DNA from 3 places in the Enterobacter sp. ECC_219_Taxon_10 genome. Region 3 is predicted to be linked to each of the others. Evidence: predicted binding sites of a transcription regulator. Region 3 holds the regulator's gene; each other region holds the start of a gene.
The links. Region 3 encodes sigma-54, which starts transcription at its own class of promoters, with help from an activator protein. Its sites were predicted from a motif close to GTTGGCACANNTTTCGCTNT; they were not measured.
Positions count from the first base shown of each region.

Region 1: a site for sigma-54 is predicted at 1,205-1,224, ahead of glnA (glutamate--ammonia ligase). Genes of this name have one in related genera too.
Region 2: a site for sigma-54 is predicted at 1,253-1,272, ahead of norV (anaerobic nitric oxide reductase flavorubredoxin). Genes of this name have one in related genera too.

Region 1 is NZ_CM178005.1:4,865,813-4,868,089, forward strand. Features, by position in the region: gene typA (ribosome-dependent GTPase TypA) at 1-932, opposite strand, end outside; gene glnA (glutamate--ammonia ligase) at 1,311-2,277, shown strand, end outside.
Region 2 is NZ_CM178005.1:3,811,704-3,813,980, reverse strand. Features, by position in the region: gene norV (anaerobic nitric oxide reductase flavorubredoxin) at 1-1,207, opposite strand, end outside; gene norR (nitric oxide reductase transcriptional regulator NorR) at 1,394-2,277, shown strand, end outside.
Region 3 is NZ_CM178005.1:4,324,648-4,326,924, reverse strand. Features, by position in the region: gene ptsN (PTS IIA-like nitrogen regulatory protein PtsN) at 1-210, opposite strand, end outside; gene hpf (ribosome hibernation promoting factor) at 293-580, opposite strand; gene rpoN (RNA polymerase factor sigma-54) at 603-2,036, opposite strand; gene lptB (LPS export ABC transporter ATP-binding protein) at 2,084-2,277, opposite strand, start outside.

The sequences.
Region 1 (2,277 bases), 540 kb from region 3:
AAGAACATAGAAACGGTTGGTTCATCAACGGACAGGGCTGGCAGCGCTTCGACGTTCTGCGGATCGCAGATGGTGTCGGAGATGTTCAGTTCACCCAGACCGGTGATCGCGATGATGTCGCCCGCTTCAGCGATGTCGCTCTCGATACGCTCAAGACCCAGGTGAGTCAGTACTTTACCGACTTTACCGTTACGGGTTTTGCCTTCGCTATCGATGATAGTGACCTGCTGGTTAGGCTTCACTTTACCGCGCTTGATACGGCCAATGCCGATAACGCCAACGTAGTTGTTGTAGTCGAGCTGGGAGATCTGCATCTGCAGGGTGCCTTCCAGGTCAACGTTCGGCGCAGGGACACGGTCAACAATCGCCTGATACAGCGGGGTCATGTCTTCAGCCATGTCTTCGTGGTCCAGACCTGCGATACCGTTCAGTGCAGAAGCGTAAACGATAGGGAAGTCCAGCTGCTCGTCGGTCGCATCGAGGTTAACGAACAGGTCGAATACCTGGTCAACAACCCAGTCAGGACGCGCGCCAGGGCGGTCAACTTTGTTGATAACAACGATTGGCTTCAGACCATGGGCAAAAGCTTTTTTGGTCACGAAGCGCGTCTGTGGCATTGGGCCATCCATTGCGTCAACGACCAGCAGAACGGAGTCTACCATGGACATTACACGTTCAACTTCACCACCGAAGTCGGCGTGCCCTGGGGTATCAACGATGTTGATACGGTAGTCATTCCATTTAATCGCGGTGTTTTTCGCGAGGATAGTAATCCCACGCTCTTTCTCCAAATCGTTGGAGTCCATCACGCGTTCTTGGGTTTCGGCACGTGCATCAAACGTACCGGATTGCTGCAGCAGCTTATCAACCAGGGTAGTTTTACCATGGTCAACGTGCGCGATGATGGCGATGTTACGCAAATTTTCGATCACAACTTTGCCTCAGGCATTTAGAAATAGCGCGTTATTGTACACGGATTAATCGCACTACAAAACAGGATCACAAACATCCCCCGCAAACAAGTATTGCAGAGATGCTTTGTGATCGCTTTCACGGAGCGGTAAAAGGGCACTTTAACGTAAATTGCACCAATATGGTGCTCAACGTTCACAATGAAGCACTATACTGGTGCAACAAATCCATCATGGTGCAGCCCTTTTGCACTATGGTGCGCATGATAACGCCTTTTTGGGGTGTTTTAAAAGTTGGCACAGATTTCGCTTTATAAAAAATACATGGCAACAGCCAGTACAAACAGAAATTGAAGACCTCGTTACCACGACGACAATGACCAATCTGGAGAGTTAAGTATGTCCGCTGAACACGTTTTGACGATGCTGAACGAACATGAAGTGAAGTTTGTTGATCTGCGCTTCACCGATACCAAAGGTAAAGAACAGCACGTCACAATCCCTGCTCATCAGGTGAACGCCGAATTCTTTGAAGAAGGCAAAATGTTTGACGGCTCCTCCATTGGTGGCTGGAAAGGCATTAACGAATCCGACATGGTTCTGATGCCAGACGCAACCACTGCGGTCATTGATCCGTTCTTCGAAGAACCAACCCTGATCATCCGCTGCGACATCCTCGAGCCAGGCACGCTGCAGGGCTACGACCGCGACCCACGTTCTATCGCTAAACGCGCTGAAGAGTACCTGCGTTCTACCGGCATCGCGGACACCGTTCTGTTCGGGCCAGAGCCAGAGTTCTTCCTGTTCGACGACATCCGCTTCGGTGCCTCTATTTCCGGTTCCCACGTGGCTATCGACGACATCGAAGGTGCATGGAACTCTTCCACCAAATACGAAGGTGGTAACAAAGGTCACCGTCCTGGTGTGAAAGGCGGTTACTTCCCTGTTCCTCCGGTCGACTCTGCACAGGACATCCGTTCCACCATGTGTCTGGTGATGGAAGAGATGGGCCTGGTTGTTGAAGCGCACCACCACGAAGTGGCGACTGCTGGTCAGAACGAAGTGGCAACCCGCTTCAACACCATGACCAAAAAAGCGGACGAAATTCAGATCTACAAATACGTTGTGCACAACGTTGCGCACCGTTTCGGTAAAACCGCGACCTTCATGCCAAAACCAATGTTTGGCGATAACGGTTCCGGTATGCACTGCCACATGTCTCTGTCCAAGAACGGTACCAACCTGTTCTCTGGCGACAAATACGCTGGTCTGTCCGAGCAGGCGCTGTATTACATCGGTGGTGTTATCAAACACGCTAAAGCGATCAACGCCCTGGCGAACCCAACCACCAACTCCTACAAGCGTC
Region 2 (2,277 bases), 510 kb from region 3:
CAGGAAGCGGTGCGAGCGCCCACTGACGGGCAATGTCGCGACCGTGCTGGCGGCAGATTTCCAGCGCGTCAAGGTCAGGACGCCATTTCGCCTTCAGGCTCAGGGACATCTCAAAACCGGCATCCTGTAAACGGGTGGAGAGACGGTCTACCGCGCCGCCGCTCCAGCCGTGTGAACCAAAGGCGCTGGCGCGTTTGTTGCGAAAGCGCAGACCGGTCATCTCTTCCACCAGGCCGGCAATTTTCGGCATCATCACGTTATTCATGGTGGAGGTGCCCACCAGCACGCCCTTAGAGCGGAAGACGTTGGTCAATACCTCGTTCTTATCGCTGCGCGCCACGTTGAAGATTTTCACCGCCACGTTCGGGTCCACTTCGTTGATGCCCTGGGCAATGGCGTCCGCCATCATGCGGGTGTTGTTGGACATGGTGTCGTAGAAAATCGTAATGCGGTCTTCCTGATAATCTGCCGCCCATTTCAGGTACAGCTCCACAATCTGGGTTGGGTTTTCACGCCACACCACGCCGTGGGAGGTGGCAATCATCTCCACCGGCAGGTTGAAGCCGAGGATCTCGGTGATTTTCGGCGTCACCAGGCGGCTGAACGGGGTCAGGATGTTGGCGTAGTAACGCTGGCACTGTTCGAACAGCTCGGCTTGGTCCACTTCGTCGTTGAACAGGCGCTCGTCGCAGTAGTGCTGGCCGAAGGCGTCGTTGCTGAACAGCACCGCGTCGCCGGTCATGTAGGTCATCATGCTGTCCGGCCAGTGCAGCATCGGGGTTTCCACAAAGATCAGCTGCTTGCCGTTGCCGATATCCAGCGCGTCGCCGGTTTTCACGGTGTGGAAGTTCCACTCCGGATGGTGATGGTGGCCGTTGATCGAGTCGATGGCGTTGGTGGTGCAGTAGACAGGCGTATTCGGAATGTAAGACATCAGTTCGGTCAGCGCACCGGCGTGATCTTCTTCCGCATGGTTGATGATGATGTAGTCGATGTCGTTCAGATCGATTTCGCTGCGCAGGTTCTGCACGAACTCGCGGCTGAATTTGTGATCGACGGTATCGATCAGCACGTTTTTACCTTCGCGAATGAGATAGCTGTTGTAGCTGCTGCCGCGCAGCGTTTTGTATTCCGTCCCGTGGAAATCGCGCACTTCCCAGTCACGTTGACCCACCCAATGAATGTTATTTTTAACCAGAATAGACATAGCAACCTCAGCGTAATACAGCGTTTCAAATAAGATGCTGTACCTATATCAAGGTGCGTGCCAACTATTTAATTGATTGATAATATTGAGTTTATAAATGTATTGTCCGTAAAGGATAGTCATTGTGACTATCAAGAAAGCTGTCAATATGACACTATGTATTGTCAAAATGACTGTGAGGCTGACATGAGCTTTTCTGTAGATGTGCTGGCGAAGATTGCCATTGAACTGCAAACCGGTATCGGCCATCAGGACCGCTTTCAACGGCTGATCTCCACGCTGCGCCAGGTGCTGGCGTGTGACGCCTCGGCGCTGCTGCGCTACGAGGGAAGACAGTTTATTCCGCTGGCTATCGACGGGCTGGCGCAGGACGTGCTCGGACGGCGTTTTACCCTTGAAGGCCATCCGCGGCTGGAGACCATCGCCCGCGCGGGTGACGTGGTGCGTTTCCCGGCGGACAGCGATCTGCCCGACCCGTACGACGGCCTGATCCCCGGACAGGAGAGCCTGAAGGTACACGCCTGTATCGGCCTGCCGCTGTTTGCCGGGCAAAACCTGATTGGTGCACTGACGCTCGACGGCATGTCGCCGGACCAGTTCGACACCTTCAGCGACGAAGCGCTGCGCCTGATTGCGGCGCTGGCCGCCGGGGCGCTGAATAATGCGCTGTTGATAGAGCAGCTGGAGAGCCAGAATATTCTTCCCGGCAGCCCGGCGGCGTTTGAGCAGGTCACGCACACGGAGATGATCGGCCTTTCGCCCGGCATGGCGCAGCTCAAAAAAGAGATTGAGATTGTCGCCGCGTCCGATCTGAACGTGCTGATCTTCGGGGAGACCGGCACCGGTAAGGAGCTGGTGGCGAAAGCCATTCACGAAGCCTCGCCGCGGGCGGTCAACCCGCTGGTGTACCTCAACTGCGCCGCGCTGCCGGAAAGCGTGGCGGAGAGCGAGCTGTTTGGTCACGTCAAAGGGGCATTTACCGGGGCGATCAGCAACCGCAGCGGCAAGTTCGAAATGGCCGATAACGGCACGCTCTTCCTGGATGAGATTGGCGAATTATCCTTATCACT
Region 3 (2,277 bases):
CGCGATACCGTTGCCGATACCGGTACTGCCCATCTTTTCACGGGTCAGAATCGCTTCGAACACCACCTGCGGCGGCAGGCCCAGCTGTTTTGCAGCCAATTCACTGATGATCTCCAGCGCACGTTTTTTGCTCTGGCAGTGAACGGCACTGCGGGTACATTCCTGGTTAAGGACATTGCTCAGTTGAAGAGCGGAATCGTTGTTTATCATAATTTCACCTAAGCGCTAACTGTACAAATGGCCTGTTGTGTTTCACAACAGGCCGTCCTGCACCCGTTAACTGCCCGGACAATTAGTGTTGTTTCAGTTTATCTTTATGTTTATTGAGCTGTCGCGCAAGCTTGTCAATCAAGCCGTCGATAGCCGCGTACATGTCCTGCCCTTCCGCACTGGCATGGAGCTCACCCCCGTTTACATGCAGGGTCGCATCCGAGATATGAGTCACTTTCTCCACTTTTAACACAATGTAGACCTGGTTGATCCTTTCGAAATACTGTTCAAGTTTCGCGAACTTAGCGTTCACGAAGTCACGTAAGGCCTCAGTAATCTCGACGTTGTGTCCTGTGATATTGAGCTGCATAGTGTCTTCCTTATCGGTTGTGTCAGACCAGCTGTTTACGCTGGTTAGACGGCGGAATGGATAAAGACTCTCGATACTTCGCAACAGTACGACGTGCCACCATAATACCCTGATCGGACAGCATGGTGGTCAACTTACTGTCACTTAGTGGCTTCGCGGGGTTCTCCGCGGCGATCAACTTCTTCACCAGTGCGCGAATCGCCGTTGATGACGCTTCGCCGCCGCCCTCGGTGTTCACATGGCTGGAGAAGAAATACTTAAGCTCAAAAATACCGCGCGGACTGTGCAGATACTTCTGCGTGGTGACGCGGGAAATGGTGGATTCATGCATCTCGACGGCCTGGGCGATATCCGCCAGTACCATCGGTTTCATATACTCTTCGCCCTGCTCAAAGAATGCCTGCTGCTGTTCGACGATGCAGCGGCTCACGCGCAGCAGGGTATCATTCCGGCTCTCCAGGCTCTTGATCAACCATCGCGCTTCCTGAAGATTGCTGCGAATATATTGATTGTCGGAGTCGTTGCGCGCGCTGGTACACATAGAGGCGTACTGCTGGTTGATTTGCAGGCGAGGGATGCTGTCAGAGTTCAGTTCAACGACCCAGCGGTCATTGTGTTTTCTGACCAGCACGTCCGGGATAACGTACTCGGGTTCGCTGGTCTGGATCGACTGACCGGGACGCGGATCGAGAGACTGGATCAGATTTACCGCCTCTTTCAGCACCTCTTCCTTCAGGCGCGTCACGCGCATCAGGGTGCGGAAATCGTGGTTAGCCAGAAGATCCAGATGATCGCCGATGATTAAGCGCGCTTCGTCGAGCCACGGCGTCTCTTTGCTGAACTGAGAAAGCTGGATCAGCAGACAGTCGCGCAGGTCTTTCGCGGCCACCCCGACCGGATCGAAGCGCTGAATGCGTTTCAGTACCGCTTCAATCTCCTCAATCTCAATCTCTTCATCGCCCATGCTTTCCAGAATGTCGTCCAGCGTGACGGTCAAATAACCGGTGTCATCAACGGCGTCGACAATCGACGTGGCAATGGCGCGGTCGGTATCGGAGAAGGGGGTAAGCTCTACCTGCCACATCAGGTAATCCTGCAGCGACTGGGTGGTTTCGCCCTGGTAGACCGGTAGCTCGTCGTCCTGGTAGTCTGCACGCGTGCCGGAAGGGGTGCCGGCGGTATAGATTTCATCCCAGCTGGCATCCAGCGGAAGCTCGTCCGGCATCTCTTTTTGTTCGAGGGCATCCGCGGTGTCGAGCGCTTCTGTATCCTGTGACTGCTGGGTATCTACCTCGTCATGAAGATCGGCTTGCTCCAGCAGGGGATTGCTGTCCAGCGCCTGCTGGAGCTCCTGCTGAAGTTCTAACGTGGACAGCTGCAACAGGCGAATTGCTTGCTGTAGCTGCGGCGTCATCGCCAGCTGTTGGCTGAGCCTTAATTGCAAACCTTGCTTCATGTTCAGAGCATTTTTCTCCGGTTCGGCGTTACGTTACCTCTACCCTATCAGAGTCTGAAGTCTTCCCCAAGATAGACGCGCTTAACATGATCGTCTTCGAGGATCTGCTGCGGCGTACCGTGGGCGATCAGATTGCCCTGGCTCACGATATATGCGCGTTCACATACCGCCAGCGTTTCACGAACGTTGTGGTCGGTGATCAGCACGCCAAGCCCGCTGTCACGCAGATGCTCGATAATGC